DNA from 2 places in the Microbacterium hydrocarbonoxydans genome. Region 2 is predicted to be linked to the other one. Evidence: riboswitches for the same ligand, from Rfam matches in the RefSeq annotation. Region 2 holds a riboswitch; the other holds the start of a gene.
What was found. A riboswitch is a leader RNA that binds a small molecule or an ion and turns the genes downstream of it on or off. The one in region 2 is predicted to bind thiamine pyrophosphate.
Positions count from the first base shown of each region.

Region 1: it holds a riboswitch for thiamine pyrophosphate, as region 2 does, so the genes downstream of both, thiM (hydroxyethylthiazole kinase) here and BLW44_RS03315 (ECF transporter S component) in region 2, are expected to answer to the same signal.

Region 1 covers NZ_FNSQ01000005.1:1,427,054-1,441,712, forward strand. The annotation lists gene pheT (phenylalanine--tRNA ligase subunit beta) at 1-1,982, shown strand, start outside; gene BLW44_RS07245 (ribonuclease FAU-1 family protein) at 2,119-2,835, shown strand; gene BLW44_RS07250 (NAD-dependent epimerase/dehydratase family protein) at 2,901-3,866, shown strand; TPP riboswitch at 4,121-4,214, shown strand; gene thiM (hydroxyethylthiazole kinase) at 4,206-5,054, shown strand; gene BLW44_RS07260 (bifunctional hydroxymethylpyrimidine kinase/phosphomethylpyrimidine kinase) at 5,051-7,201, shown strand; gene argC (N-acetyl-gamma-glutamyl-phosphate reductase) at 7,445-8,497, shown strand; gene argJ (bifunctional glutamate N-acetyltransferase/amino-acid acetyltransferase ArgJ) at 8,494-9,651, shown strand; gene argB (acetylglutamate kinase) at 9,648-10,565, shown strand; gene BLW44_RS07280 (acetylornithine transaminase) at 10,562-11,773, shown strand; gene argF (ornithine carbamoyltransferase) at 11,770-12,699, shown strand; gene argH (argininosuccinate lyase) at 12,699-14,129, shown strand; gene BLW44_RS07295 (DUF1349 domain-containing protein) at 14,135-14,659, opposite strand, start outside.
Region 2 covers NZ_FNSQ01000005.1:617,776-632,434, forward strand. The annotation lists gene hemL (glutamate-1-semialdehyde 2,1-aminomutase) at 1-673, shown strand, start outside; gene BLW44_RS03280 (HNH endonuclease signature motif containing protein) at 711-2,141, opposite strand; gene BLW44_RS03285 (hypothetical protein) at 2,287-2,736, shown strand; gene BLW44_RS18165 (ATP-binding cassette domain-containing protein) at 2,823-4,742, opposite strand; gene BLW44_RS03295 (enoyl-CoA hydratase/isomerase family protein) at 4,864-5,925, shown strand; gene BLW44_RS03300 (ABC transporter ATP-binding protein) at 6,150-7,877, shown strand; gene BLW44_RS03305 (ABC transporter ATP-binding protein) at 7,874-10,120, shown strand; gene BLW44_RS03310 (D-alanyl-D-alanine carboxypeptidase family protein) at 10,300-11,820, opposite strand; TPP riboswitch at 11,902-12,011, shown strand; gene BLW44_RS03315 (ECF transporter S component) at 12,005-12,661, shown strand; gene BLW44_RS03320 (ABC transporter ATP-binding protein) at 12,751-14,151, shown strand; gene BLW44_RS03325 (energy-coupling factor transporter transmembrane component T family protein) at 14,148-14,659, shown strand, end outside.

The sequences.
Region 1 (14,659 bases), 810 kb from region 2:
GATACGCGTTCTCGCTGCGTGGTGTCGCCCGTGAGTACTCCCACGCCACGGGGGCGGCCTTCCGCGACCCCGCTGAGCGCGACTTCGCCGAGCTGCAGCCGGGCACCGGTCACACGGCGATCGTCGATGATGCGGCGCCCGTCCGCGGGCGCGTCGGCGCCAGCGAGTTCGTCACGCGCGTCGTCCGAGACGTCGACCCCGCGAAGCCGACACCGCCGTGGATGATCGCGCGGCTCTCCCTCGCGGGCATGCGCTCGCTGGGGATCCTGATCGACATCACGAACTACGTCATGCTCGAGCTGGGGCAGCCGCTGCACGGCTACGACCTCGACAAGCTCGCCGGCGGCATCACCGTGCGTCGCGCGACGCCCGGTGAGAAGATGACGACGCTCGACGGACAGGAGCGCACGCTCCACGCCGAGGATCTCCTCATCACCGACGAGTCGGGGCCCATCGGCCTCGCCGGGGTCATGGGCGGCGGCACCACCGAGATGAGTGACACCACCCGCAACGTGCTGATCGAGGCGGCCACGTTCGACCCGGTGACGATCGCCCGGACCGCGCGGCGGCACAAGCTGCCCAGCGAGGCCTCCAAGCGCTTCGAGCGCGGTGTCGACCCGCTCGTGCCGTTCGTCGCCGCCCGCCGTGCCGCTGACCTGATGGTCGAGTTCGCCGGAGGGACGCTCACCGACGAGGGCGGCGCGCTGTTCGCCGAGGTCTTCGTCGCCGACATCGAGCTGCCGAAGGGATTCGTGCAGGGACTCATCGGCGTCGACTACACCGACGAGGAGATCGTCGGCGCGCTCACGACGATCGGCGGAGAGGTCACGGCGACGGATGCCGGCTGGACCGTCATCCCGCCGACCTGGCGCCCGGACATCACCGACAAGTGGTCGCTCGCCGAAGAGGTCGCCCGCATCCACGGTCTCGACCGCATCCCCTCCGTGCTGCCTACCCCGCCGTCCGGACGCGGTCTCACCGCTCACCAGCAGGGCCGCCGTCGCGTGGCCGACGCGCTGGCTGCTGCGGGCCTCGTCGAGACCCCGTCGTTCCCCTTCACGACCGAGGCGGAGAACGATCAGCACGGATCGGCATCCGGGGCGCATCTGCCCAGCATCCGCCTGGCGAACCCGCTCGACGGCTCCGCACCGTTCCTGCGCCGCTCGCTCATCCCGGGGCTCCTGCAGATCGCGCACCGCAACATCTCGCGCGGTCTCACCGACCTCGCGCTGTTCGAGACCGGTGTTGTGTTCCTTCCCGAGCCCGGTGTCGAGTACGGCACCGATGAGGTCCCGCCGCTCGGCATCCGCCCCTCCGACGAGACGCTCGAGGCGCTGAACGCATCGATCCCGCCGCAGCACCGCCACGTCGCGGCGCTGTTCACCGGGAACGTCGTCGCACGCCAGCCGGGACGCGCCGCCGAGCCCGCCGGGCTGCCCGAAGCCCTCGATGCCGTGCGAGTGATCGCGGCGGCGGCCGGCGTCGACATCGACGTGGCGCAGGGGCAGCGTGCCGCGCTGCACCCTGGACGCACCGGCGTGCTGTCGGTCGGCGGAGTCGAGGTCGGATACGTCGGCGAAGTGCACCCGGAGGTCGCAGCGGCGGCCGATCTTCCGGGACGAGCGACCGTGCTCGAGCTCGATCTCGACGGCATCCTCACGCTCGCGAGGCCTCGGGCCGTGGCGGCATCGCTGTCGACCTACCCCGCGGCGACGCAGGACGTGTCGCTCGTCGTCCGCGCCGACGTCCCCGCAGGCGATGTGCGCGCTGCGCTGTCCGACGGGGCGGGCGCGCTTCTCGAGTCCATCCGACTCGTCGACGACTACCGCGGCGAGGGTGTTGCCGACGGACAGAAGAGCCTGACGTTCGCGCTGCGCTTCCGCGCCGACGACCGTACGCTCACCGCCGCGGAAGCCACCGAGGCGAAGCTCGCCGGAGTCGCCGTCGCCGCCGAGCGCTTCGGAGCCGTCATCCGCGACTGACGCCGGATGCGTGAACTGCATCCCGATTCGGCATGCAGTTCACGCACGGGCGAAGGCCGATCGCCGCGCGCGGGGTGTAGGCGAACCACCGCCGTGCCGTCCTGGGCCCGGCGACGCTGCGAGGTACCGTGGCGAGGTGAGCATCCTTCCCCACAGCACGCCCGCGGCGGTGCCGGATGGTGTCCGCCCGATGGGCGAGGCTCCATTCCTCCGGCCGGGTGATCAGATCTCCTGGCACTACCGCAAACCGGGCTGGCAGCCGGGTGATGCCTCGACGATCACGCCGATGCGCGTCGTCCGGGACGACGAACGCGGGTTGATCGCCTGGCTCGCACCGGGAACGCTGCAGGAGGGGCAGGGCACGCCCGCAGGTGAACGCATTCGGACGGTACCGCTCGAGCGCCGTTGGCTCGACCCGCGCACCCGGATCGTGGAGGAGTGGTGGGGCCATGGCATCCTTCGCATCGCACCGGCGGGAGCCGCCTGGTCGGTGTGGCTGTTCTGGAGCGAAGTCGACGGCACGCGGTGGGAGTTCGCGGGGTGGTACGTGAATCTCGAGAACGCGCATCTGCGGACCGACCATGACACCTACTCGTCCGATCACATCCTCGACGTGGAGATCGAGGCGGACGGCCAGGTGCACCTGAAGGATGAGGACGAGCTGATCGCCGCGATCGAGCAGGGCCGCCTCACCAGTGAGCAGGCCGCGCAGATCGAACGTCACGCCGACGCGGCGATCGCGTCGTTCCGCGCGGGGGAATGGCCCTTCGATCCGGAATGGCAGAACTGGCGCCCCGACCCGACCTGGAAGGTGCCGGTGCTCGACGGGCTCGCGGACCTGCAGAAGGACTGAGTGCCGTCTCTGCCTTGAGCGGAAGCCCCTTCCGCTCAGCCTCGGGCGCGTGGTGGCATGAGGGCATGACGAACGTACTGATCCTCGGCGGCACGGGGTGGCTGTCCGGCCGCATCGCCAGACGACTGCTCGTGAACGGAGCGACGGTGATGTGTCTCGCCCGGGGCGGGCGGCCGTCGCCGGACGGGGCGAGCCTGGTGCTCGCAGACCGGGACGACGATGACGCGTACGACGCGGTCTCCGGTCGGGAGTGGGATCACGTGATCGACGTCTCGTCGACGGCCGCCCATGTCGAGGCTGCGGTGGCGGCGCTCGGGTCTCAAGCCGCACGGTGGACGTACGTCTCGTCGATGTCGGCGTACTCCGACGACAAGACGATCGGGGCGGACGAGACGGCTGCGCTGCACGATGCGGCCGCCCCCGGCGACGAGTACGAGTACGGGCCGCAGAAGGTCGCAGCCGAGAACGCGGTGCGCTCGCTCGACGACCGGGCGCTGATCGTGCGGCCAGGGCTGATCGCGGGGGAGGGGGATCCCAGCGATCGATTCGGATACTGGGCAGCCGCCTTCCTGCGCGCCGAGGGTGGGCCGGTCCTGCTGCCGCCCACGGAGGGGCGCGACCTGCAGATCATCGACGTCGACGACCTGGTGGAGTTCATCATCACCACGGATGCGACGGGAACGGTCAACACGATCGGGGACCGGCATCCGCTTGCCGATGTCCTGAGTGTCGTGCGCGAGCACGCCGGACACGCCGGGGAGGTCGTCTCCGCCACCGAGGAATGGCTCGGCGCGAACGGCGTGGAGTACTGGGCAGGGGAGAGGTCGCTGCCCCTGTGGCTGCCCGCGGAGATGACCGGGTTCATGTCGCGATCGAACGCCCGCTACCGCGCGGCCGGCGGGGAGTTGAGGCGCCTCGAGGACACGATCGCCACGGTGATCCGCGATGAGCAGGAGCGCGGCGTCGACCGGGATCGTCGGGCCGGCCTCACTCGCACCGACGAGCTCGCACTGCTGCGGCTCCTCGCCTGACGAGCGGCCGCGCTCCCGCCCCGTCCCTCCTCGTCCCTCCTCGTCCCGATCCGTCCCTCTCCGTCCCGTCCCTGGCGTGGTCGATAACGCATCCGAAACGGGGCTGAGGGATGCGAAAGTGACCACCGCTGTCTGCGCATGCCAGGCGGGGTCGATAACGCATCCGAAACGGGGCTGAGGGATGCGAAAGTGACCACCGCTGCCCGCATAGACCGGGGAGCGAGGGCCGAGAGGGGGCGCATCGCTAGACTGCCAGCAGTGACACGGGGTGCCGCATCGGCGGCTGAGAACAGACCCGTCGAACCTGATCTAGTTCGTACTAGCGAAGGGATGTCGCCCATGAGCGATCGTCTGCGTCCAGAATCCGATCCGACCCTCGCGGCCTCAGCCGCGGAGCTCCTCTCCGCGCTGCGTGGCGCCCCGCCGCTCACGCACTGCATCACGAACAGCGTCGTCACCGGCTTCACGGCGAACGTTCTGCTGGCCCTCGGCGCCGCGCCCGCGATGGTCGACATCGTCGACGAGGCGGGACTCTTCGCCGGCGTCGCATCCGGGATGCTGATGAACCTCGGGACGCCTACCCCCGAACAGCGCGCGGCGAGCAGAGAGGCGGTCGCCGGAGCCACGGCATCCGGCACGCCCTGGGTGCTCGACCCGGTGGCGATCGGCGTGCTCCCGGTCCGGACCGCACTCGCGCAGGAACTCGCCGCCGCCCGCCCGACGGCGATCCGGGGAAACGCCTCCGAGATCCTCGCCCTGGCCGGCCAGAGTGCGGGCGGACGCGGGGTGGATGCGACCGATGCGACGGATGCGGCCGCCGATGCCGCGATCGCGCTCGCCGCCCGCCATGGTGCGGTCGTCGCGGTGTCGGGACCCGTCGACCTGATCACCGATGGACGCCGTGTCATCCGCCTCGCGAACGGCGATGAACTGCTGACCCGCGTCACCGGTGGCGGGTGCGCCCTGGGAGCTGTGATGGCCGCGTTCCTCGGTGCAGCACGGGTGGGCGGCGTCGACCCGCTCACCGCGGTGGCCGCAGCGACCCTCGTCTACACGGTCGCCGCCGAGCACGCGGCGGCTCAGGCATCCGGTCCGGGCAGCTTCGCCGTCGCATTCCTCGATGCGCTCGCCGCGATCCAGCCGCACGACCTCGCGCCCGCAGCGCGAGTCGAGGAGCGCGCGCTGTGATCGCCGACCTCTCTCTGTACCTCGTCACCGATCCCGACCTGTGCGGCGCGCGCGGCGTCGTCGAGACCGTTCGGCAGGCCGTGGACGGGGGAGTGCGCATCGTGCAGCTGCGAGACAAGGCGGCCACGGATGCCGACACGACCGCACTGCTCATCGAGCTCTCGCGCGTGATCGACGGGCGCGCGCTGCTCGTGGTGAACGATCGGCTCGATGCCGCGCTCGCCGCACGGGAGCAGGGAGCACGCGTCGATGGTGTCCATCTCGGCCAGGGAGACGCATCGGTGCTCCGCGCCAGGGAGGTGCTCGGTCCCGACGCGATCATCGGACTGACGGCGAACACCCCCGAGCACCTGCAGGGGGTGCTCGCCCTCCCGGAGGGGACCGTCGACTACCTCGGGGTCGGGGTCATCCGCCCCACGGCCACCAAGCCGGATCATCCTCCGGCACTCGGCATCGATGGATTCGAGGCGCTCGCCGCTGCCAGCCCGGTCCCCTGCGCGGCCATCGGCGGCGTGCGCATCGACGACACCGAGGCGCTTCGTGCCGCAGGGGCCGCGGGGCTCGCGGTCGTCTCCGCACTCTGCGCGGCCGATGATCCTGCAGCCACCGCACAGGAGTTCGTCCATCGATGGCGGGGAGCCGGCGCGCCGCGGGTGCTGAGCATCGCCGGCAGCGACCCGTCAGGAGGCGCAGGCATCCAAGCCGACCTCAAGTCGATCGCCGCGAACGGCGGATACGGCATGGCGGTGCTCACCGCCCTCACGGCGCAGAACACGTGTGGCGTGCGTGCGGTCCACGTCCCGCCGCCCGAGTTCCTGCGCGCTCAACTCGACGCGATCTCCGACGACATCGTCGTCGATGCGGTGAAGATCGGGATGCTCGCGGATGCCGACGTCATCCGCACCGTCGCCGACTGGCTCGACGAGGTCCGGCCGCCGATCGTCGTGCTCGATCCCGTCATGGTCGCCACCAGCGGCGACCGTCTGCTCGATCCGGATGCCGAATCCGCGCTGCTCGGGCTGCTCGGTCACGCCGATATCGTCACCCCGAATCTCGCAGAGCTCGCGGTCCTCACGGGGCAGGACGTCGATGACTGGGAGGCCGCGCTCGCCGCAGCCGATGTCCTGTCCGAGCGCTTCGGGGTCGCGGTGCTGGTGAAGGGCGGGCACCTCGACGGAGATGAGGTCCCCGACGCTCTGGTCGACTCGGCCGGCGGGCTGCGCCACGGGTATCCGGGTGCCCGGATCGCGACAGCGCACACGCACGGCACGGGATGCTCGCTCTCCTCCGCGCTCGCGACTCAGCTGGCCCGAGGGCTCACCCCCGTCGAGGCGGTGGCGGCCGCCCGTGCGTGGCTGCGGGAGTCTCTCCGAGCGGGCGGGGCGCTCCAGGTCGGACAAGGGAGGGGGCCCGTCAGCCATCTCGCCGGACTCTGGCGACGAGGTGGCCTGGACACGGCCGCGGCCGCTGAGGAGATCCGAGAGGACTGGTGGGAGCGCATCGCCTCCGTGCGAGCGGACATCGACGAGCTGCCGTTCATCACGGCGCTCGCGGACGGCACGCTCGCGCGCGACTTGTTCCTCTTCTACCTCGGCCAGGATGCGCTCTACCTCAGGGACTACGCCAGGGTGCTCGCAGAGGCCGCGCGACTGGCCCCCACCTCGCACGAGCAGGCCTTCTGGGCGCACTCGGCGCACGGGGCGATCGTCGGCGAGCTCGAACTCCACGCGTCCTGGCTCGCACCCGCGGGCGGTGGAGACGCCCGCACCTTCGCCGCGACGCCCGCCCCGGCCACCGTCGCCTACCTCGATCATCTGCGATCCGTGGCCTTCGGCGGCGACTACGACGAGTTGATCGCCGCACTGCTGCCGTGCTTCTGGCTGTACACCGACCTCGGCGGGCGCCTGCATGCGGGGGAGTTGGACGCGTTCGCGCGCGACCCGCGGCATCCGTACGCGTCGTGGCTCGAGACGTATGCCGACCCCGCCTTCGCCGCGGCCACGGAGGAGGCGATCGACCACGTCATGGCCGCAGCACACCGGACGGACGCCGCGGGGCGACAGCGGATGCTGCGCGCCTTCACCGTATCGAGCGAGCACGAGCGGGCGTTCTTCGCGGCCGCGGAATCGCCCGCACCCACCACATGACGCGCCGGATTTGCGCATGCCGCGACGAGCGCGCTATCGTCGCGGCATGCCTTCGGCCGCCACTGCCCCTCTGACGCTCGCTCCGAGCGTCATCGCCGTGCGCCGACGCCGCAGCGACCGCCGACTCTAGGCGACCCTGCGCTTCTGCCTGCTCACGCACGGCTGTCGAGTGCCGGCGTCGCCGCCCCGGTCCCGACACAGCACCCCGCGTTCGACGAGGGGTCCGACCGTTAAGGTAGAAGCATGACGTACTCCGTCGCCGTCTCCGGCGCATCCGGCTACGCGGGCGGCGAGATCCTGCGCCTTCTCGCCTCGCATCCCGACATCGAGATCCGCACCGTCACCGCCCACTCGAACGCCGGGCAGCCGCTCGTGCAGCATCGGCCGCACCTGCGCTCGCTCGCCCATCTGACTCTGCAGGACACCACGCCCGAGACGCTCGCGGGGCACGACATCGTCTTCCTCGCCCTGCCGCACGGGCAGTCGGGGCAGTACACCGATGCCCTCGGCGACACCCCGCTCGTGATCGACGCGGGAGCAGACCACCGCCTCACCTCAGCGGACTCATGGGACGCCTTCTACGGCGGAGACTTCCACGAGCCGTGGGCGTACGGCGTCCCGGAGCTGCTGGTCGGCGGTGCCAAGCAGCGCGAGACGCTCCGCAGCGCGACGCGGATCGCCGCCCCGGGCTGCAACGCGTCGACGGTGAGCCTGAGTCTCGCCCCCGGAGTCGCCGCGGGCGTGATCGATCCGGGAGACATCGTCTCGGTCCTCGCCGTCGGGCCGTCCGGCGCCGGCAAGAGCCTCAAGACCAACCTGCTCGCCAGCGAGATCCTCGGCAGCGCCAACCCGTATGCGGTCGGCGGCACGCATCGGCACATCCCCGAGATCCGCCAGGCCCTCGCCGCCGCATCGGGCACCGCGGGCGACAGCATCCGCATCTCCTTCACCCCGGTCCTCGTCCCGATGTCACGCGGCATCCTCGCCACGTCGACGGCTCCCATCGTCGGCGATGTCAGCGACGCTGAGATCCGGGACGCCTGGGAACATGCGTACGGCGACGAGACCTTCGTGCAGCTTCTCCCCGTCGGGCAGTTCCCTCGGACGGCCGACGTACTGGGCGCCAACACGGCGCTCATCGGTCTCGCCATCGATCGGTCGGCGAACCGCGTCACCGTCGTGACGGCGGTCGACAACCTCGTCAAGGGCACCGCAGGCGCTGCCATCCAGTCCATGAACCTCGCGCTGGGACTGCCAGAGTCCCGCGCCCTCTCAGTGAACGGAGTCGCGCCGTGAGCGTCACCGCACCCGCAGGATTCGAAGCCGCCGGCGTCGCGGCCGGACTCAAGACGACCGGCAAGCCGGATGTCGCCGTCGTCGTGAACCGCGGCCCCCGCAAGGTCGGCGCCGCGGTGTTCACCAGCAACCGCGCGAAGGCCAACCCGATCATCTGGTCGCAGCAGGCCGCCGCCGACCGCGTCGTCGAGGCCGTCGTGCTGAACTCCGGCGGTGCGAACTGCTTCACCGGGAGCTTCGGATTCCAGACCACGCACCAGACCGCTGAGAAGGCGGCTGAGCTGCTCGGAGTGAGTGCGGGAGACATCCTCGTCTGCTCGACCGGGTTGATCGGAGTCGGCGACGAGGTGTTCAGGGGCAAGGTCCTCTCGGGCACCGAACAGGCGATCGCGGCTCTGTCGACCGACGGCGGCCAGGTCGCCGCCGAAGCCATCATGACCACCGACAGCGTGTCGAAGACCGCCGTCGTCACCCGCGACGGCTGGACCATCGGCGGCATGGCCAAGGGCGCCGGCATGCTCGCACCGGGTCTCGCGACGATGCTGGTCGTCATCACGACCGATGCGGTCCTCGAGCCCCTCGAAGCGGATGCCGCGCTGCGCGCCGCGACCGGGAGGACCTTCGACCGCCTCGACTCGGACGGCTGCATGTCGACGAACGACCAGGTCACCCTGCTGGCGAACGGCGCATCCGGCATCGCGCCCGGCGTCGAGGAGTTCACGGCGGCACTCGCCGAGCTGAGCCAGGAGCTCGCGGTGAAGCTCCAGGGCGACGCCGAGGGAGCCAGCCACGACATCACCATCGAGGTGCAGCACGCGGCGACCGAAGCGGAAGCCGTGGAGGTGGGCCGCTCGGTCGCTCGCAACAACCTGTTCAAGGCCGCCATCTTCGGCAACGACCCCAACTGGGGCAGGGTGCTGGCGGCGATCGGCACCACGAGCGCGCAGTTCGACCCCTACGACGTCGACGTCTGGATGAACGGCGTGCGCGTGTGCAGCGAGGGCGGCCCCGATCGCCCCCGCGAGGAGGTCGACCTCACCCCTCGCGCGACCCATCTCGTGATCGACCTCAAGGTCGGCGAGGCCACAGCGACGATCCTCACCAACGACCTGACCCACGACTACGTGCACGAGAACAGCGCCTACGCCTCATGACCGACATCCAGGACACCACGCCCGACGTCGCCGCCGTCAAGGCAGCGACGCTCATCGAGTCGCTCCCGTGGCTGAAGAAGTTCCGTGACCAGATCGTCGTGGTCAAGTACGGCGGCAACGCCATGGTCTCGGACGAGCTGCAGGAGGCGTTCGCGCAGGACATCGCCTACCTCCGCTATGTGGGCGTCCTGCCGGTCGTCGTGCACGGCGGCGGCCCGCAGATCTCCGACATGCTGCAGCGTCTCGAGATCCCGAGCGAGTTCAAGGGCGGCTACCGGGTCACGAACACCGAGGCGATCAGCGTCGTCCGCATGGTCCTGACCGGTCAGGTGAACCCTCAGCTCGTGTCGAAGATCAACTCCCACGGCCCCATCGCGACCGGGCTCAGCGGTGAGGACGCCGGACTGTTCGGTGGACGCCGCCGCGGCGTCGTGATCGACGGCGAGGAGATCGACCTCGGCCGCGTCGGCGACGTCGTGGAGGTGGATCCGACCCCCGTGCTCGACCACCTCGCCGCCGGACGCGTCCCGGTCGTGTCGAGCATCGCGCCCGACCTCGATCACCCCGGTCAGTCGCTCAACGTGAACGCGGATGCCGCAGCCGCCGCCCTCGCGGTGTCGCTCAACGCCCGCAAGCTGGTGATCCTCACGGATGTGCCGGGGCTCTACGCCGACTGGCCGAATCGCGACTCGCTCGTCTCGCACCTCACCTCGGACGCTCTCATCGAGATGCTGCCGACTCTCGAGTCCGGCATGATCCCCAAGATGAAGGCGTGCCTGGATGCGATCGAGGGCGGCGTCGACGCGGCAGCCATCATCGACGGACGCGTGCCGCACTCGGTGCTCGTCGAGCTCTTCACGAGCAAGGGAATCGGAACAGAAGTGGTCTTGGGAACAGCGGGGACGAACGCATGAGCAACTGGCAGGATGACGCCGCGAACCACCTGGTCCTGAACGCGGGCCCGCGACTGGCGATGCTGACCCGCGGGGAGGGCTCCTACCTCTGGGACTCCGAGGGCAAGCGCCACCTCGACTTCCTGGCCGGCATCGCGGTGACCTCGCTCGGTCACGCGCATCCGGTCTTCGTGGAGGCCGTGTCCAGGCAGGCTGCGACCCTCGCTCATGTCTCGAACTACTTCGCGACCCCGTCGCAGCTCGCGCTCGCCGCGAGGCTGAAGCGCCTCGCGGGTGCCGGCATCGACGGCCGCGTGTTCTTCTCGAACTCCGGAGCCGAGGCGAACGAGGCGGCCTTCAAGCTCGCCCGCCTGCACGGCGGGACCGAGAAGCCCCGCATCCTCGCACTGGAGAACGGCTTCCACGGTCGCACGATGGGCTCGCTCGCACTCACGGCGAAGGCCTCGATGCGTGCCCCGTTCGAGCCGATGCCCGGCGGGGTCGAGCACATCCCCGCCACGATCGCCGCCCTCGAGGAGGCGATCGACGACACTGTCGCGGCCGTCATCGTCGAGCCGATCCAGGGCGAGGCCGGTGTCGTCGAGCTGCCGGACGGATACCTGCAGGCGGCGCGCTCGCTGACCCTGAAGCACGGAGCGCTGCTCATCGTCGACGAGATCCAGACCGGCGCCGGACGCACCGGCGCCTGGTTCGGCTTCAGTCACGAGGGCATCACACCCGATGCCATCACGCTCGCGAAGGGCATCGGCGGCGGTTTCCCGATCGGCGCCCTCGTGACCTACGGCGCGGCCAGTGCCCTGTTCACACCCGGGTCGCACGGCTCGACCTTCGGTGGAAATCCGCTGGCGACGGCCGTGGCCGACGCCGTGCTCGCGGAGATCGAGAGCGCGGGCCTCGTCGACAACGCGGCGCGTCGAGGCGAGGAACTCCGTGAGATCATCACCGGTCTGGAGTCGCCTCTCGTCACCGGCGTGCGCGGTCGAGGCCTGCTGATCGGCGTCGCGCTGAGCGCGCCGGTCGCGAACGATGTGGTCGCCGCCGCACAGGAGCGCGGGCTCATCGTGAACGCCGCCAACCCCGAGACCGTGCGCATCGCGCCCGCCCTCACCATCGGAGACGCCGAGCTCGCCGAGTTCCGTGAGCTCTTCGCCGCCTCGCTCGCCGACGTGCAGGCATCCCTCACCGAATCCGGAAAGGCCCTCGCATGACCCGCCACCTGCTGCGCGACGACGATCTGACCCCCTCCGAGCAGGCCGAGATCCTCGATCTCGCCCTCGAGCTGAAGAAGGACCGCTGGGCGAACAAGGCGCTCGCCGGGCCGCAGACCGTGGCGGTCATCTTCGACAAGTCCTCGACCCGCACCCGGGTCTCGTTCGCGGTCGGCATCGCGGACCTCGGCGGCTCGCCCCTGATCATCTCCACCGCCAACAGCCAGCTCGGCGGCAAGGAGACGCCGTCCGACACGGCGCGCGTGCTGGAGCGCCAGGTCGCCGCCATCGTCTGGCGCACCTACGCCCAGGCGGGGCTCGAGGAGATGGCCGAGGGCACCACGGTTCCCGTGGTCAACGCTCTCTCTGACGACTTCCACCCCTGCCAGCTGCTCGCCGACCTGCTCACGATCCGCGAGCACAAGGGCGACCTCAAGGGCCTGACCCTGACCTTCTTCGGCGACGGGCAGAGCAACATGGCGCACTCGTACGCGCTCGCCGGCGTCACCGCCGGGATGCATGTGCGCGTCGCCTCGCCCGCCGACTACTCGCCCCGCGCCGACGTGGTCGAGGCTGCGGATCGCCGCGCCGCCGAGACCGGGGGATCGATCACCCTCTACACCGATGCGGTCGAGGCCGCGGCCGGAGCCGACGTCGTCGTCACCGACACGTGGGTGTCGATGGGCAAGGAGGAGGAGAAGCTCGCCCGCATCCGCGATCTCGGCGGATACAAGGTGACTCCTGAGACCATGTCGATCGCCGATCCGGAGGCGATCTTCATCCACTGCCTCCCGGCCGACCGCGGATACGAGGTCGACTCCGAGGTCATCGACGGCCCGCAGAGCGTCGTCTGGGATGAGGCTGAGAACCGCCTGCACGCGCAGAAGGCCCTGCTGGTCTGGCTGCTCGACAAGAAGGACGCCTGATGGTCGACGCGAAGAACGACGGCACCAACGAGGGCGCGCTGTGGGGCGCCCGGTTCGCCACCGGCCCCTCGCCCGAGCTGGTCGCGCTGAGCCGATCGACCCACTTCGACTGGGTGCTGGCGCCGTACGACATCGCAGGATCGCACGCTCACGCGAAGGCGCTCGAGGCCGCCGGCTATCTCGAGCCCGACGAGGCGGTCAGGATGCACGAGGGGCTGGATGCCGTGGCCCGCCGCATCGCCGACGGCACTCTGCAGCCGGTGCCCTCGGACGAGGATGTGCACGGCGCGCTCGAGCAGGCGCTGATCGCCGAGCTCGGCCCTGAGCTCGGCGGGCGCCTCCGCGCCGGTCGCAGCCGCAACGACCAGATCGCGACGCTCGTGCGGATGTACCTGATCGACCATGCCCGCGTCATCGCGCGCGACCTCCTGCGCGTCATCGATGCGCTCGTGGCCCAGGCCGAGGCGCACCCGGACGCCATCCTTCCCGGTCGCACCCACTTGCAGCATGCGCAGCCGGTGCTGCTCGCTCACCACCTGCAGGCGCACGGCTGGCCGCTGGTGCGCGAGCTCGAGCGTCTCGTCGACTGGCGCCGTCGTGCCGGCGTCTCCCCGTACGGTGGGGGAGCGCTTGCCGGGTCGACCCTGGGGCTCGACCCGGCTCTGGTCGCCTCCGAGCTCGGCCTCGATCGCCCGGCGGAGAACTCGCTCGACGGCACCGCCGCCCGCGACGTCGTCGCGGAGTTCGCGTTCATCGCGGCGATGACCGGTGTCGATCTCTCCCGTCTCAGCGAGGAGATCATCCTCTGGAACACCCGCGAGTTCGGATTCGTCACACTGCACGACGGGTACTCGACGGGGTCGAGCATCATGCCGCAGAAGAAGAACCCCGACATCGCCGAGCTCGCTCGCGGCAAGTCCGGGCGTCTGATCGGCAATCTCTCCGGGCTCATGGCCACGCTCAAGGGACTCCCGCTCGCGTACAACCGCGACCTGCAGGAGGACAAGGAGCCGGTGTTCGATTCGGTGCAGACCCTCGAGGTCGTGCTGCCTGCGTTCGCCGGGATGGTCGCGACTCTGCGCTTCGACACCGAGCGGATGGCGGCGCTGGCGCCGCAGGGGTTCTCGCTGGCGACCGACGTGGCCGAGTGGCTCGTCAAGCGCCGGGTGCCGTTCCGCGATGCGCACGAGATCTCCGGAGCCCTCGTCCGCGCCTGCGAGGAGCAGGGGATCGGTCTCGAGGACGCATCCGATGATCTGCTGCTCTCGGTGTCCCCTCATCTCGTCGCCGAGGTGCGCGAGGTGCTCACGATCGAGGGATCGGTGGCCTCACGCACCGGAGCGGGCGGCACTGCTCCCGTGCGCGTCGCGGAGCAGCGCACCGAGCTGGTGGCGCGCGCACAGGCCGCGGCGCACGCGCTCGGCCTCTGACCGCGTCAGTGCAGTTCGGCGTCCGCGGCCGACCTCGTCCAGCGGGTGAATCGCACGACGAGTCCCGCGCGGGTGGGTGCGGCGAGGAACGGTCCGGCGGATGCGGCGGCATCCCCGTCGAACGGCGCGACGCGGACGAGTCGCCACTCTCCGTCGTCCGCGCGGGCACGAACGATGACGGCATCCTGCCAGCGGCTCACCCGGACCGTGATCTCGCTGCCGTGCCACTCGTCGACGTACCCCACCGACCAGTCAGAGCGGATGTCGGTGACCACTGCCCCGAGCCCGAGATGGCCGTCGGCGTACTCGACCCCCGCCTTGATCCAATGCTCCTCGTCGATCTGCACGAAGATCCCGGCCTGGTCGAACTGGCCGTCCCAGGGAGCGCGGAAGGAGACGTCCATCGCCTCGCCGACCGTCAGGGGAGCGAGCAGGGCGTGCTCGGTGTCGTGCACGAACCCGTAGGCGGTGTGACGCCAGGCGTCGCTGCTCTCGACAGCGGTGACGTCGAGGTGATCCGCGGACGTCGC
Region 2 (14,659 bases):
TGGCGCACTGCTCATCCTCGACGAGGTGCTCACGGGCTTCCGCGTGCATCCGGCCGGCTTCTGGGGTCTCCAGGCCGAGGCGGGCGAGGAGTACCTGCCTGACATCATCACCTTCGGCAAGGTCGTCGGAGGTGGGATGCCGCTGGCTGCGCTCGGCGGCCGGGCCGACGTCATGGATCTGCTCGCGCCGTTGGGACCCGTCTACCAGGCGGGGACGCTGTCGGGCAATCCGCTCTCGGTCGCCGCAGGTCTTGCGACCCTGCGGCTCGCGACGCCGGAGGTCTACGCCACGGTCGACGCGGCCGCGGCCCGTGTTTCCCGCGCCCTCGACGAGGCTCTCACCGATGCCGGTGTGACTCACGCGGTCGCGCACGCGGGGAACCTGTTCAGCGCGTCGTTCCGCGCGACGGCGCCGCGGACGTACGCCGAGGCCCAGGATCAGGAGTCGTTCCGGTATGCCGCGTTCTTCCACGCGATGCGGGAGCAGGGCGTCGCCCTGCCGCCGAGCGTCTTCGAGGCCTGGTTCCTCACCGCCGCGCATGGCGAGGAGGAGCTGCAGCGCATCGAAGCCGCTCTGCCCATTGCAGCGCGCGCTGCGGCTTCTGCCACGCCCGGTGCTGCCGCTTCTGCGGGGGCGTCTGCCGCGCCTTCTGCTGAGGATGTGGCTCAGTAGGCCGAAGCACCGACCAGGTTCGCAGAACTTGGCTGCTTCAGACGAACATGACCCGTCGCTTGGCGTCGTCTCGATAGGTCCGACCGAGGGGACTCGTCCAGTCGATCGCGCCGTCTGGGAGCTGGATGGCCGTCCACCGGTGTGCGTCTGCGATATCGGGATGCTTCAGCGCGTGATGTCCGGCGCACAGGTGAGCCAGATTGTGGATCGCGGTCCGGCCGCTTTTGGCGTGGTCGAAGGTGTGGTCGATCTGACACCGGTGCACCGGCATCCGACATCCGGGGAATCGGCAGTGCTGGTCTCGGGCGCGGAGGTGTCTGCGCATCGCCTCGGTCGGCGAATAGCTGTCGGTCTCGACGACGAGGCCCGTGGGATCGAGGAACAGCCGTGACCACCCGGGCATGCGCCCGGCGAGGTCTCTGGCGACGTCTGGATGCAGTGGCCCGTGCCCGTCGAGTTCGGCCGGACGGTCGTCGCACCCGCTGAGAGTCGTCGCTGCGACGGTGACGTGGATCCGACCGCGGATGTTGTCGAGTCCTGAGCCGTTCTCCGCACTCGGTTCCGCCGCCAGGAGCAGATCCATCAGCAGATCGGCCCTGACCTGATCGATCGTGCGAGTGTCGGCCGGGACCTGCTCGACAGTGGGGCCCGCGGCGGGACCTGTCGTGGGATCAGTGGTGGGATCGGTCGTGAACGTCCCGTCTCCGAAGATCGCATGGTCGTCGCGGGAGGCCGAGTCGTGAGCGATGTCGTCGGGATAGAGGGGGCTGTCGCCGTCATCCATCGGCTCGAGCACCGGTTCACGGTCTGCGCGCGCCGCGATGACGGCACGCGCGAGCTGGGTGAGCCGATCGATGACCGCTGCGGCGAGGTAGTCGGGAAGCACGGCCGTCAGAACGGCGAGCCCATCACCGACGGGACGCACGCTGACGGTGCGTTCGGAGGCCGCTCGCGCGTGGCGCGCCGTGGTCGTGGAACCCGCGAGCACCGCGGCCGCACCTGTGAGAAGCGCCTTCGTGCGGGCCGGGGTCTCCTTCTCGGCGACCGTCACGGCGACGACGTCGTAGCGCTGCAGCGCGTCGGCATCCGCTCTGCCGTTGTTGACAGCCTCGTGGACGACCCCTGCCGCCCGCACGATCTCGCGCACGTGGGCCGCCGAGACGATCCCGGCGCGGAACGCCTGTTGCACATGCGGGTGCCCTTTCTCGAGGAACGCAGCGTCGGTGAACGCGTACTCGATGCTCCCCTGGGCTATCCGGCCAGCCGCGGAGTACTCGGCGATCATCGATCGATAGATGGAGTCTCGATGGTGCGAGTGCTCGTCGCCGTCGGCTCTGCCGAGGCGCATGCGGCGTGCGAGAAGGCTCGACGCCTCCGCCTCGAGACAGGCGATCTGCCGACGGGTCTCGACCCATGAATCGAGCAGCTCGATGCGTTCATCGAGGTCGTCATGGGTGGTGGAAGGCATGCTCCGAGTTTAGTATATTTGTTCGAATGTCGAGCGGAACATCAGTATGGAAGAGGAGCGGAACAGTGGGACCCGACAACGGATCGTTGCCTTCCTGTGAGCAAGACACAGACAACTCGGAGAGCGCCGCTGGCAGACTGGACGCATGGTGACGTTGCTGCTGGACCAGACGCAACTCGAGATCGTGCTCTCGCCGATCGAGCGCGCAGCGAGCTTCCACCGCGACAACCTGCGTCTCGCCAGGGACACCATCACCAAGGTCCAGCTGATCGACGACGCATGGACCTGGCTCCGTGGAGTGCCGAACCCCGGGACGCACATTCCGGGCGTGCTCGCCGCCGGAACCTGGAAGGCCGCGGGAAGCGTCGACTTCGTGCTGATCCGCAGGCGTCGGCCCAGCGTGGTCATCGATCTCGCCGGCGACGACCAGTACCGCCGTCTGATCCTCACCACGCGCCACGGACTCGCACTGACCCAGGCCCTCCGCCTCGACGTCTCGGATGAGCCCGCCGACGTCGAGGAGATCGTCGCCACGGCGCCCACCCCCGCGTCGAAGGGGAGCCGCCGCCCGGTGATCCGACCGCGCCCGGCGTGACGCCCGCCACCGCGGGCTCCTGACGAAGAACGCCCTCCGCCGCCGTATGGCGCGGAGGGCGTTCTCATCGAGAGTCCGACGAGCGGTCAGGAGTGGTGGTGCTCGCCCTCGTGGTGCTCGTGGTGCTCGCCCTCGTGGTGCTCGTGGTGCTCACTCTCGTGGTGCTCGTGGTGCTCGCCCTCACCGTGCTCGATGGCCGGGGCATCGGCGGAGTCGACCGCAGCGCCGGGAACCTGGTCGATCACTCCGGTGCTCGCGACGGACCAGTGCGCGGCGTCCGCATCGCCATCCTCGGCGGCGGTGTTCTCGCCGAGCGGGTAGTCGCGCGGCTCGTCCTCGTAGTAGGCCCGTGCGGCGGCCGCGAGCATCGAGCTGACGGCAGCAGAACGAGGGTCGTCCGGATCGCCTTCGCTCGTGGTCTCCGCGTCGCCGGCGTCGACGTCCGACTCTGGGGATGACTCGTCGGCGTCCTGCAGCTCGGCGAAGAACTCGACCCCGGACGCATCCTCGGTCGAAGCATCCTCGGGGGCTGCCTCCTCGGTCGGCGTCTCGTCGACGGCCGCCGCCTCGTCGGCCGCTGCCGCTGCGGGTGCGCCGAAGAGGATGTCGTCGAACGACGGGGTCGGTGCGGGGGCCGAGGTGGGAGCGGGATCCGAGGCCTCGCCGGCCTCGATCTGACCGTCCTCGACGTGCGTGTCCGCCGCCTCGGAGACGACGTCCGCCGCGTCCTCGGCGTCGTTCGCGTCCGAGGCGTCTGCCGCATATCCGAGCTCGGCCGCGGCGTACTCGACGTCTGCTGCGGCGTCGGCAGCGTCGGCGTCGGCATCCGCCTGCACCTCGGCGGCGTCCGAGACGGCCTCGGCGTCGGCATCCGAGGCGGCCTCCGCGTCCGCATCCGAGGCGGCCTCCGCGTCCGCATCCGAGACGGCCTCCGCGTCCGCATCCGAGGCGGCCTCCGCGTCCGCATCCGAGACGGCCTCCTCGTCGCCCGCTTCGGCATCCGAGGCGGCCTCCGCTTCGGCGACACTCGCACCGACACCCGCCGACACGGGCGCGGCCAGGGCCTCGGGAGCCACGGTCGGCGCCGCCGAGGTCAGGGCGCCGGGGGAGAACCGCCCGCCGCGCATGAGGTCGATGAAGACGTCTTCCAGCGTGGGTCCACGCTGCACCAGGGTACTGAGCGCAATGCCCGCAGATGCCGCGATCGCGCCGACCGTGCCGGCATCGCTTCCGCGCACGGTGAGTCCGGAGCGCAGCACCTCGACCTCGAGCCCTGCGGCCGACAGCGCGGCAGTGAGCGCTGCGCGATCGGCGGCGTCGACGACGACCGCCCCGGTCGACGGATCGGCGAGCTTCTCGATGTCGCTGGAGAGAACCAGATGGCCCTTGGACAGCACGAGCACATGATCGGCGACCTGCTCGATCTCGCTCAGCACATGCGAGGAGACGAGGACGGTGCGTCCTTCGTCCGCGAGTCGGCGCATCAGCAGACGCATCCACCGGATGCCCTCGGGATCGAGGCCGTTCGCCGGCTCGTCGAACACGAGCGCGCCGGGGTCGCCGAGCAGGGCGTGCGCGACGCTCAGCCGCTGCCGCATGCCGAGAGAGAAGCTGCCGATGCGGCCCTCGCTCTCGTGCTCGAGGCCGACAAGGGAGAGCACCTCGTCGACGCGGGACAGAGGGATGCCGTTGGCTTTGGCTGCGATCGTCAGCTGACGCGCGGCCGAGCGCCGCGGGCGGTAGACCGTCTCCTCGAGCACCGAGCCGATCGTGCGCAGCGGATGGCGCAGCTCAGGGAAAGCGATGCCGCCGATGGTCGCGGTGCCGCTGGTGGCACGCACCTGGCCGAGCAGGATGCGCAGCGTGGTCGTCTTGCCGGCGCCGTTCGGGCCGAGGAAAGCGGTCACGACACCGGGTTCGACGCGCGCGGAGAAGTCGGACACCGCCGTCACGTCGTTGAAGCGCTTCGTGACGCGCGTGAATTCGAGCACCTGTCCGTCGGGCATCTGCGACCTCTCGTTGCAGTGGGCAGTTCTGTCTATCCTGCCGGAAAAGCCGCCGGATCGTGCATTTACCGTACAAACGCACTCGGATGCAAGGGTCAGTCGACGGGGTAGCCTGGCACGCGTGACCGAACTCAACGCCGCCCCACGGGTCCTCATCCGCACCGAAGGCGCTCTCGGTCGACTCACTCTCAACCGTCCGGAGGCGATCAACGCTCTCGATGTCGGGATGGTCCGGTCGATCGCGGAGGCGCTGGAATCATGGCGCGACGACACCGATGTGCAGATCGTGCTCATCGACGGCGAAGGGGAGCGCGGCATGTGCGCCGGCGGTGACGTCCGAGGCCTGCACGCCCAGATCGTGGCGGGACGCGCGGACGAGACGGCGGAGTTCTTCCGCGCCGAGTACGCGCTGAACGCGATGATCGCGGAGTATCCGAAGCCGCTCGTCACGATCGCCGACGGCATCACCATGGGTGGAGGCGTCGGCCTCTCCGGGCACGCCGCCATCCGCATCGTCACCGAGCGCTCGAAGCTCGCGATGCCCGAGACGCGCATCGGCTTCACCCCTGACGTCGGAGGCACCTGGCTGCTCGGCCGCGCTCCGGGCCGGTTCGGGGAGTACTTCGGCCTGACCGGGTCGACGATGAACGCAGCCGATGCCGTGTTCCTCGGCTTCGCGGATCACATCGTCCCCTCCGAGCGACTCGACGCACTGCGGGAGGCGCTCGCCTACCGCGCCGATCCCACCGGTCCGTCGGAGATCGTGCTGCTGTTCGACGAGACGCCCGAGCCGTCGGCGCTTCCCGCGTCCCGGGAGTGGATCGACGAGGCCTTCTCGGCCGACTCGGTCGCCGAGATCGTGGCGCGCCTCCGGGCGCATGGGGCGGCGGACGCCGACGCGACCGCCGATCTGCTCGAAGGCCTGGCGCCGACGGCGCTCGCGGTGACGCTGGATGCCGTGCGCGAGGCGCGGGCTCTGCCCGGCCTCCGTGCCGCCCTCGAGGGCGAGTACCGGCGGGTGATGTGGTTCGTGACGCAGCATCCCGACCTCGTCGAGGGGATCAGGGCGCAGCTGATCGACAAGGACCGCAATCCGCGGTGGGACCCTGCGACGATCGACGACCTCCCCGCCGATGCCGGCGCCGGGGCCAGGGAGTACGTGCCGGAGCATCCGCTCTTCTGACGCGCATCCGCTCGTCGCGTCACGCCGCCGGGCCTCGTCGCGAGTTCTTTGCCACGGTACACAAACCGCTGGCCCGCGCCCGAAAAGGTTCGCTGTGAGCGAAGGTCCACCCGCAGGGGGATACGAATGTCGTCGGTTCATGGCACTCTTGCATGTGCGCGATCGTCGGCCTGCGTCCGCCCGCCGAGAGACCTGCCACTTCATCCTTCCTAGAAAGTCCGCCTGTGCTGGGAAAAATCCTCGTCCGCTATCTCGCCCGCTATAAGTGGTTGCTCGTGGCCGTGCTGGTGTTCCAGTTCGCCAGCGCGATCGCGACCCTCTACTTGCCGCGCCTGAACGAAGACATCATCAACAAGGGCGTCGCACAGTCCGACACCGACTACATCTGGCGCACCGGCCTGCTCATGCTCGCCGTGTCCCTCGGCCAGATCATCGCCTCGGTCATCGCCACCTACTTCGCCGCGCGTGCCTCCATGGGGGCCGGCCGTGACATCCGCGCCGACGTGTTCGGCAAGGTGAGCGGCTTCTCCGAGCGCGAGGTCTCGCAGTTCGGCGCCGGCTCGCTGATCACGCGCAACACCAACGACGTGCAGCAGGTGCAGATGCTCGCGATGATGGGCGCCACGATGCTCGTCACCGCCCCGCTGCTCGCGATCGGCGGCATCATCTTCGCCGTCCAGACCAATATCGGCCTGAGCTGGCTGATCGCCGTCTCGGTGCCGCTGCTGCTGATCGTCGCCGGGCTCGTCGTGAGCCGCATGGTGCCGCTGTTCCGCAGCTACCAGGGCAAGCTCGACACCGTCAACAGGGTCATGCGCGAGCAGCTCACCGGAGTGCGCGTCGTTCGCGCCTTCGTGCGCGAGCGCATCGAAGAAGAGCGCTTCCGCGGCGCCAACACCGACATCATGGTGGTCGGCCGCAAGGTCGGCTCGCTCTTCGTGCTCCTCTTCCCGCTGTTCATGCTGATCCTCAACGTCACGATCGTGGCCGTGGTCTGGTTCGGTGGCATCGAGGTCAACAGCGGCACGGTCCAGGTCGGCACGATCTTCGCCTTCATGCAGTACATCGGTCAGATCATGGGCGGTGTCATCATGGCGAGCTTCATGGCGATCATGATCCCGCGTGCCGCGGTCTCCGCTGAGCGCATCGGCGAGGTCCTCGACGCGGAGTCCAGCATGGAGCGCCCGGAGAACGGCGTGACCGACTTCCCGACCCCGGGCTCCGTCGCCTTCGATGGCGTCGAGTTCACCTACCCCGGCGCCGATTCACCGGTGCTCACGGGCATCAGCTTCGCCGCCGAGCCGGGCGAGACGGTCGCGATCGTCGGGTCGACCGGTGCAGGCAAGACGACGCTCGTCTCGCTGATCCCGCGGCTCTTCGACGCCTCGGGCGGTGCGGTCTTCGTCGGCGGCACAGACGTCCGCGCGGCGGACGTCGAAGCCCTGTGGGCGACGATCGGTCTCGTGCCCCAGCGCCCCTTCCTGTTCACCGGCACCGTTGCGTCGAACCTGAGGTACGGCCGCGAGGACGCGACGGACGAAGAGCTCTGGCACGCGCTCGAGATCGCGCAGGGCCGAGACTTCGTCGAGGAGATGCCCGAGGGCCTGGAGTCCCGCATCACCCAGGGCGGCACCAACGTCTCGGGCGGTCAGCGCCAGCGTCTCGCCATCGCACGCGCGATCGTGCGGCAGCCGCAGATCCTCGTGTTCGACGACTCGTTCTCAGCGCTCGACCTCACCACGGATGCCCGCCTGAGGCAGGCGCTGTGGCGGGAGTTGCCGCACGTGACCAAGATCGTCGTCGCGCAGCGCGTCTCGTCCATCACGGATGCTGATCGCATCGTCGTCCTCGAAGGAGGCACCATGGTCGGTGTCGGCACGCACGAGGAGCTCCTCGAGACGAGCACGACCTATCGAGAGATCGTCGAATCGCAGCTGGGGGTGGACGCATGAGCGAGCAGGACACGCGCAAAGCACGCCGCGAGCGGGCAGCAGGACAGAACGCCGCCGGCACCACGACCGTCGAGCCCGAGATGACCGACGAGGAGAAGTACGAGGCAGAGCTCGCCGAGAAGGCTCGGCAGAACGGCGGCGGCTGGGACAGCGTCGCACCGGGCAAGGCCGACAACTTCGGCAAGAGCTTCAGCCGCATGATCGGACTGCTCAAGCCGTCGGCTGTGTGGTTCATCCTCGTGTCGATCGCCGGAGCCGTCGGCGTCGTGCTCACCGTCGCGGCACCGAAGGTGCTCGGCGAGGCCACGAACCTCATCTACAAGGGCTTCATCTCGGTGCAGCTCGGACAGCCGAACGGGGACTTCCCCGGGTTCCCCGACGGCACGTCGAAGGACGACGTGGTGTCGGCCCTCCGCCAGGGCGGCCAGGACGACTTCGCCAACCAGGTCTCGGCTCTCGGGAACTTCCGGGTCGGCGACGGCGTCGACTTCGAGGCGCTGCGGTGGGTCATCATCGCGGTGCTGGCCATCTACGTCACAGCCGCGTTCCTGAGCTGGATCCAGGGCTACGTCATCAACGTCATCATGGTTCGCACCATGTGGCGGCTGCGCGAGCAGGTCGAGGCGAAGATCAACCGACTGCCGCTGTCGTACTTCGACAAGGTGCAGCGCGGTGACCTCATCTCCCGCGTCACCAACGACATCGACAACATCACGCAGACGATGCAGCAGTCGCTGTCGGGCGCCATCACGGCCGTCCTGACGGTCGTCGGCGTGCTCGTGCTGATGTTCTCGATCTCCTGGCAGCTGGCCCTCGTCGCGCTCGTGGCTCTTCCGCTCATGGGTGTGATCTTCGGCGTCATCGGCCCGCGGTCGCAGAAGGCCTTCGGCACGCAGTGGCGCAAGGTCGGTCGTCTGAACGCCCGCGTCGAGGAGGCCTTCTCCGGTCACGCACTGGTCAAGGTCTTCGGCCGCGAGCAGGACGCCCTCGACAAGTTCAAGGACGAGAACGAAGAGCTGTTCCAGGCGAGCTTCAAGGCGCAGTTCCTCTCCGGGATCATCATGCCGGCGATGACCTTCGTCGGAAGCCTCACCTACGTCGGCATCGCCGTGCTCGGCGGTCTGATGGTGGCCAGCGGGCAGCTGCGGCTCGGTGACGTCCAGGCGTTCATCCAGTACTCGCAGCAGTTCACTCAGCCTCTGTCGGAGCTCGGCGGAATGGCCGCGGTCGTGCAGTCCGGCACGGCGTCGGCCGAGCGGGTCTTCGAGCTCCTCGACACCGAGGAGCAGGAGGCAGACGCCCCCGACGCTCCGAAGCTGGTCGACGGCCAGGGCGTCGTCGAGTTCGAGAACGTCGCGTTCTCCTACAACCCCGAGCGTCCGCTCATCACCGACCTGTCCTTCCGCGTGGAGCCGGGCCAGACCGTCGCCATCGTGGGACCGACGGGTGCGGGCAAGACGACCCTCGTCAACCTCATCATGCGGTTCTACGAGCTGAACGGCGGGCGCATCCTGCTCGACGGTCAGGACATCTCGCAGATCACCCGCGACGAGCTCCGCTCCCGCACGGGCATGGTGCTGCAGGATCCCTGGCTGTTCGCCGGCAGCATCCGCGAGAACATCCGATACGGCCGCTCCACAGCGACCGATGAGGAGATCCTCGAAGCCGCGAAGGCGACCTACGTCGATCGCTTCGTGCACGCGCTCCCCGAGGGATACGACACGGTGCTCGACGAGGACGCGTCGAACGTCTCGGCAGGCGAGCGTCAGCTGATCACGATCGCGCGCGCGTTCGTCGCCCAGCCATCGATCCTGATCCTCGACGAGGCGACCTCGGCCGTGGATACCCGCACGGAGGTCCTGCTGCAGCACGCCATGGCAGCGCTGCGTCAGGGGCGCACCTCCTTCGTCATCGCGCACCGTCTGTCGACGATCCGCGATGCCGACCTCATCCTCGTGATGGAGCACGGCGACATCGTCGAGAAGGGCACGCACGACGAGCTCATCGCCGCACAGGGCGCCTACTGGCGGCTGTACCAGTCGCAGTTCGAGCAGGCGGCGACCGACCTCGACGCGGAAGACGCGCTCACGGGATCCACGCCTGTGGTCGTCAGCGGCGACGCGGACGACGAGGCAGCGGCAGCGCAGGTCGGCGCATCCGTGGGGCCGCAGGTCCCGACGGCCGAGGCCGCCGCCGCGCAGTCGGTCGTCGAACGACCGGATGCCGGCGGCCCGCAGGCCTGATCGGCGTCGCCGCTGAAACCGTCACAGGAATCGCCGCGGCGACGCAACGGAAGTCGGACGCCCCATCCCGGTCGACCCGGGGTGGGGCGTTCTGCACTGCGGTCAAACCGCACCGGCACCGGCACCAGCACCGGCATCAACACCGGAATCAACACCGGCACCAGCACCGGCTGGGCAGGTCACTCCTCGGGTTCGATGACCCCGAACAGCTCGAGCGGGTGCGTGAGGCGCCACCACGGGCTCGGGGCTTCGACGTCGTCCGCGAGCGACAGCGACGTGGTGATCGTGTTGAGCGGCCCGACGCTCGTGAGTGTGCCGACCTCGTCGCCCTCCTCGCGGCTATCTCCCAGACGGAAGGTCGCCGACGACTCGGCGAACGCGCCGTTCCACAGCACGACGTCGGCATCGGCATCCGTCACCACCTCGGTGGTGGTTCCCCAGAGCGTCGTGACCGTGCCGACCACTGTGCCCTTCGCGACCGCCGGCGCCTGTTCGGCGAGCGCCGTCTCAACCTGGGTGAACAGCGAGCGCGTCTGCGCGAGGCGCTGGTCGTCGTCCGCCTGACCGAGAACAGCCGCATAGACCCGCACGGTCGTGTCGTCGACCGTGATGTCCTTGGCGGTCAGGAGGTTCCAGCTGTCCCCGAGGGTGCCGGTCTTCACCCCGACGACGCCGGCATCCGCGAGCATCCCGTTCGTGTTGCGCACCGTTCCCGCACCGGGCAGATCCACCGACGGGGTGCTGACGATCCCTGCGAAGACGGGATTCTCCATGGCCACCTCGGCAAGCGCCACGAGCGCTTCGGGGGTGGCCTTGTTTCGGTCGTCGAAACCGGAGGGGGTCGCTATCGTGATGCCGTCGAGTCCGCGGTCGCTCAACCACTCGGCGGCGGCGTCGGCGAAGGCGGACTGCGATCCCCAGATCTCCTCCGCGAGGCGGTCGATGTAGTTGTTGGCCGAACCCAGGAGCGTCCCCTGCAGGAGCTGGTACTCGGTGAGCGATCCGTCGACCGGCACGTCGAGGGCCGACTGATCGGAGCGTCGGTAGTCCCAGTACTCCACGGAATCGGACCACGTGAACGAGAAGCTCGGCCCCTGCTCGCCCACAGCCAGAGGCATTCGGTCGAGCACCATCATGCTCGAGACGACCTTGGTCACGCTCGCGATCACGGCTGGATCGAGCGACGAGGAGCTCGTGCCGATTCCGCCGACGCCCACGGCCGCGCTCCCCTGGGACGGCCAGGTCATGACGGCTGCCGGCGACGCGGTCGGCTCGAACTCGACGGACTGCACCGTCGGTGCCACCTCGTGCAGAGGCCACAGCATCGTCGTTCCCGCATAGGTCGCGAGGAACCCGACGAGCATTCCGAGCGGGACCAGAACTCCGGGGCGCGCGATCGCGGGTCGCAGATGCGCATCCTTCAGCAGCTCTCCGCCGCCGGTCGACGCCTCCGCAGTCTCGTCGAGTGGAAGGAGAGTGGTCTGCTGCGCGACTGCGATCGGGTCGACCCAGGTCAGCGGGGTGCCGCCGCTCGATTCCTCCGCCCACTGCGGTTCGGGCGAATCTGCGGCATCCGTGTCATCGGCAGGCTTGATGGCATCACTGCTCTCCGCGACATCCGTCTGCTCAGGGACGTCCGCGGCATCCCTGGGGAGCGGGGCCTCGGAGTCTGCGGCCTCGACGGAGTGGGGAGCGGTCACCTCCTCACGGTACCGAATCCCGTCGGAGATCAGCGGCGCTGCACCGGGATCGCGCGGGAGTGTCGCCACTGGGTAAGATCGGAAGACAACCACGGGAGTCCGGCGAGCCGGGCTGAGAGGGAGCGAATCGCGCTTCGACCGTCGAACCTGATCTGGGTCATGCCAGCGCAGGGAGGAGCTACTGATGAGTGCATCCACGTCCGGATCCACCACGGGATCGGCACCCACCGCAGTCACGTCCGGAGGGCTCGGTCGACCGGAGCTCTGGCGCTGGCGGGTCGTCGACATCGTCGTCGCGAGCGTCATCGCCGTCGCCTGCGCGTTGATCTTCCTGCTCTGGAACGTCGGCTACGAGGTACCGAGCAGCATCCTGAAGCCGCTCCTGCCCGGCGTGCAGGGCCTGCTGGCCGGCCCCTGGCTCATCGCCGGCGTGCTGGGCGCGATCATCATCCGCAAGCCGGGTGCCGCGCTCTACACCGAGCTCGTCGCCGCCACCATCTCCGCCCTGGTGGGCAACGAGTGGGGACCCCTCACGATCGTGTCCGGACTCGTGCAAGGCCTCGGCGCCGAGCTGATCTTCCTGCTCTTCCTCTACGGCGTCTGGCGGCTGCCCGTCGTGATGCTCGCCGGCGCCGGCGCCGGGCTCGCGTGCGGCATCAATGACCGCATCCTCTGGTACGCGGGCGCTGACACTCTCTTCACCACTGTCTACATCGCCTCCACCACGATCTCCGGCGCGGTCATCGCGGGCCTCGGAGCCTGGCTGATCGCTCGCGGACTCGCGGCCACGGGCGCACTCGGTCGGTTCGCCGCCGGCCGCGAGGTCGCTGCACGGGTGTGACCGAGGCCACGGACGCGCACAAGAACGCGGCCGCCACCCTCGAAGCCCGCAGTTGGGGGTGGCGGTACGCGACGAGGCGCCGCTGGGCGATGCGCGGCGTCGGCCTCCGCATCGAGCCCGGAGAGCGGGTGCTCCTGCTCGGGGCATCGGGGTCCGGCAAGTCGACGCTCCTGCAGGGGCTCGGCGGTGTGCTGGGTGGTGCCGACGAGGGCGAGACCCAGGGGGAGCTGCTTGTCGACGGGCAGTCTCCGACCGCCGCTCGAGGTCGGGTCGGGATGGTGCTGCAGGACCCGGACACCCAGACGATCCTCGCTCGGATCGGCGATGACGTGGCGTTCGGATGCGAGAACCTCGGCGTTCCCCGTGACGAGATCTGGACCCGCGTGCGCGCCGCGCTGGCGGCCGTCGACCTGGACGTCGATCTCGATCGCTCGACCGCCGCGCTCTCCGGCGGGCAGAAGCAGCGTCTCGCGCTGGCCGGTGTGCTGGCGATGCGCCCCGGCGCGATCCTGCTCGACGAGCCGACCGCCAACCTCGACCCCGGCGGCGTGGAGGACGTGCGGGATGCCGTCGCCGCCGCCCTGGATGCCACCGGCGCGACTCTCGTCGTCATCGAGCACCGGATCGACGTCTGGCTGCCCCTCGTCACGCGGGTGATCGTGCTCGGGGCTGCGGGCGGGGGGACTGGGTCGGAGGGAGAAACCGTCGTGCTCGCCGACGGCACTCCGCAGCAGGTGCTCGGCGCGAGGGGGGCCGAGCTCGCGGCATCCGGTGTCTGGGTCCCGGGGCATCCGCCGGCGCTGCCGCCATCGCCTTCTCGGCCGCCGGGGGAGACGCTGCTCGAGGCCCGCGGTCTGACAGTCGCCAGGAAGCGCGGACTCGCCGTTGCCGGGCCCTTCGATCTCGACGTGCGTGCGGGGGAGGTGCTCGGCATCACGGGGCCGAACGGCGCGGGCAAGTCGACGCTCGGGCTGACGCTCGCCGGACTCATCCCCGCGGAAGGGGGTCGTGTCTCGGCACTCCCGACATTGGCTGCTGGCGAGAAGAGCGATCCGTTCCGTTGGTCGTCGCGCGCGCTGCTCACCCGCATCGCGACCGTGCTGCAGACGCCCGAGCATCAGCTGCTCGCGAAGACGGTCCGCGACGAGCTGTCCGTCGGGCCGCGGGCGCTCGGGATCCCCGAGGCCGAGATCGCTGTCCGCGTCGACGACCTCCTCGAACGGCTGCGGCTCTCCGCCCTCGCCGCCGCGAACCCGTACACGCTGTCCGGAGGCGAGAAGCGGAGGCTCACGGTCGCCGCCGCTCTCGCCACGAGGCCTCGCATGCTGGTGCTCGACGAACCCACGTTCGGCCAGGATGCCACCACCTGGGCTGAGCTCGTGGGGCTGATCGCCCGGCTCCGCGACGAGGGGACCGCCGTCGTCGCGATCAGCCACGACGAGACGGTGCTCGCCGCGCTCCATGCGCGCCGTGTGGAGATCGGCCGATGATCGATCCGCTGACGGCTCGCATCGACCGACCGGGTCCCATCGCCCCCCGGTCGGCGCTCGCCAAGCTCATCGCCGCGCTCCTGATCGCGCTGCCCCTCGTGCTGACGATCGACGTCGTCTCGGCATCCGTCGCTCTGCTGCTCGAGATCCCGCTGCTGCTGCTCGCCGGCCTTCGAGCGCGCGAGTTCTGGACCCGCACGGCCGTGCTGTGGATCGCCGCCCCGCTCGGCGCGGTGACGATCGCGCTCTACGGCGCCACGAGCGGCGTCGTCCATTTCGAGTGGCTGGTCATGCGCGTCAGCGACGGCTCGCTCGCCCTGGCGGCGGCGACGGCGGTCAGGGTCTTGGCGATCGGGCTCCCCGCGGTCGTGCTGTTCATCACGGTCGATCCCACCGACCTCGCCGACGACCTCGCGCAGCGCGCGAAGCTGCCTGCACGATTCGTCGTGGGAGCTCTCGCCGGGATGCGGATGCTGGGGCTGCTCGTCGAGGACTGGCGCGCGCTCGC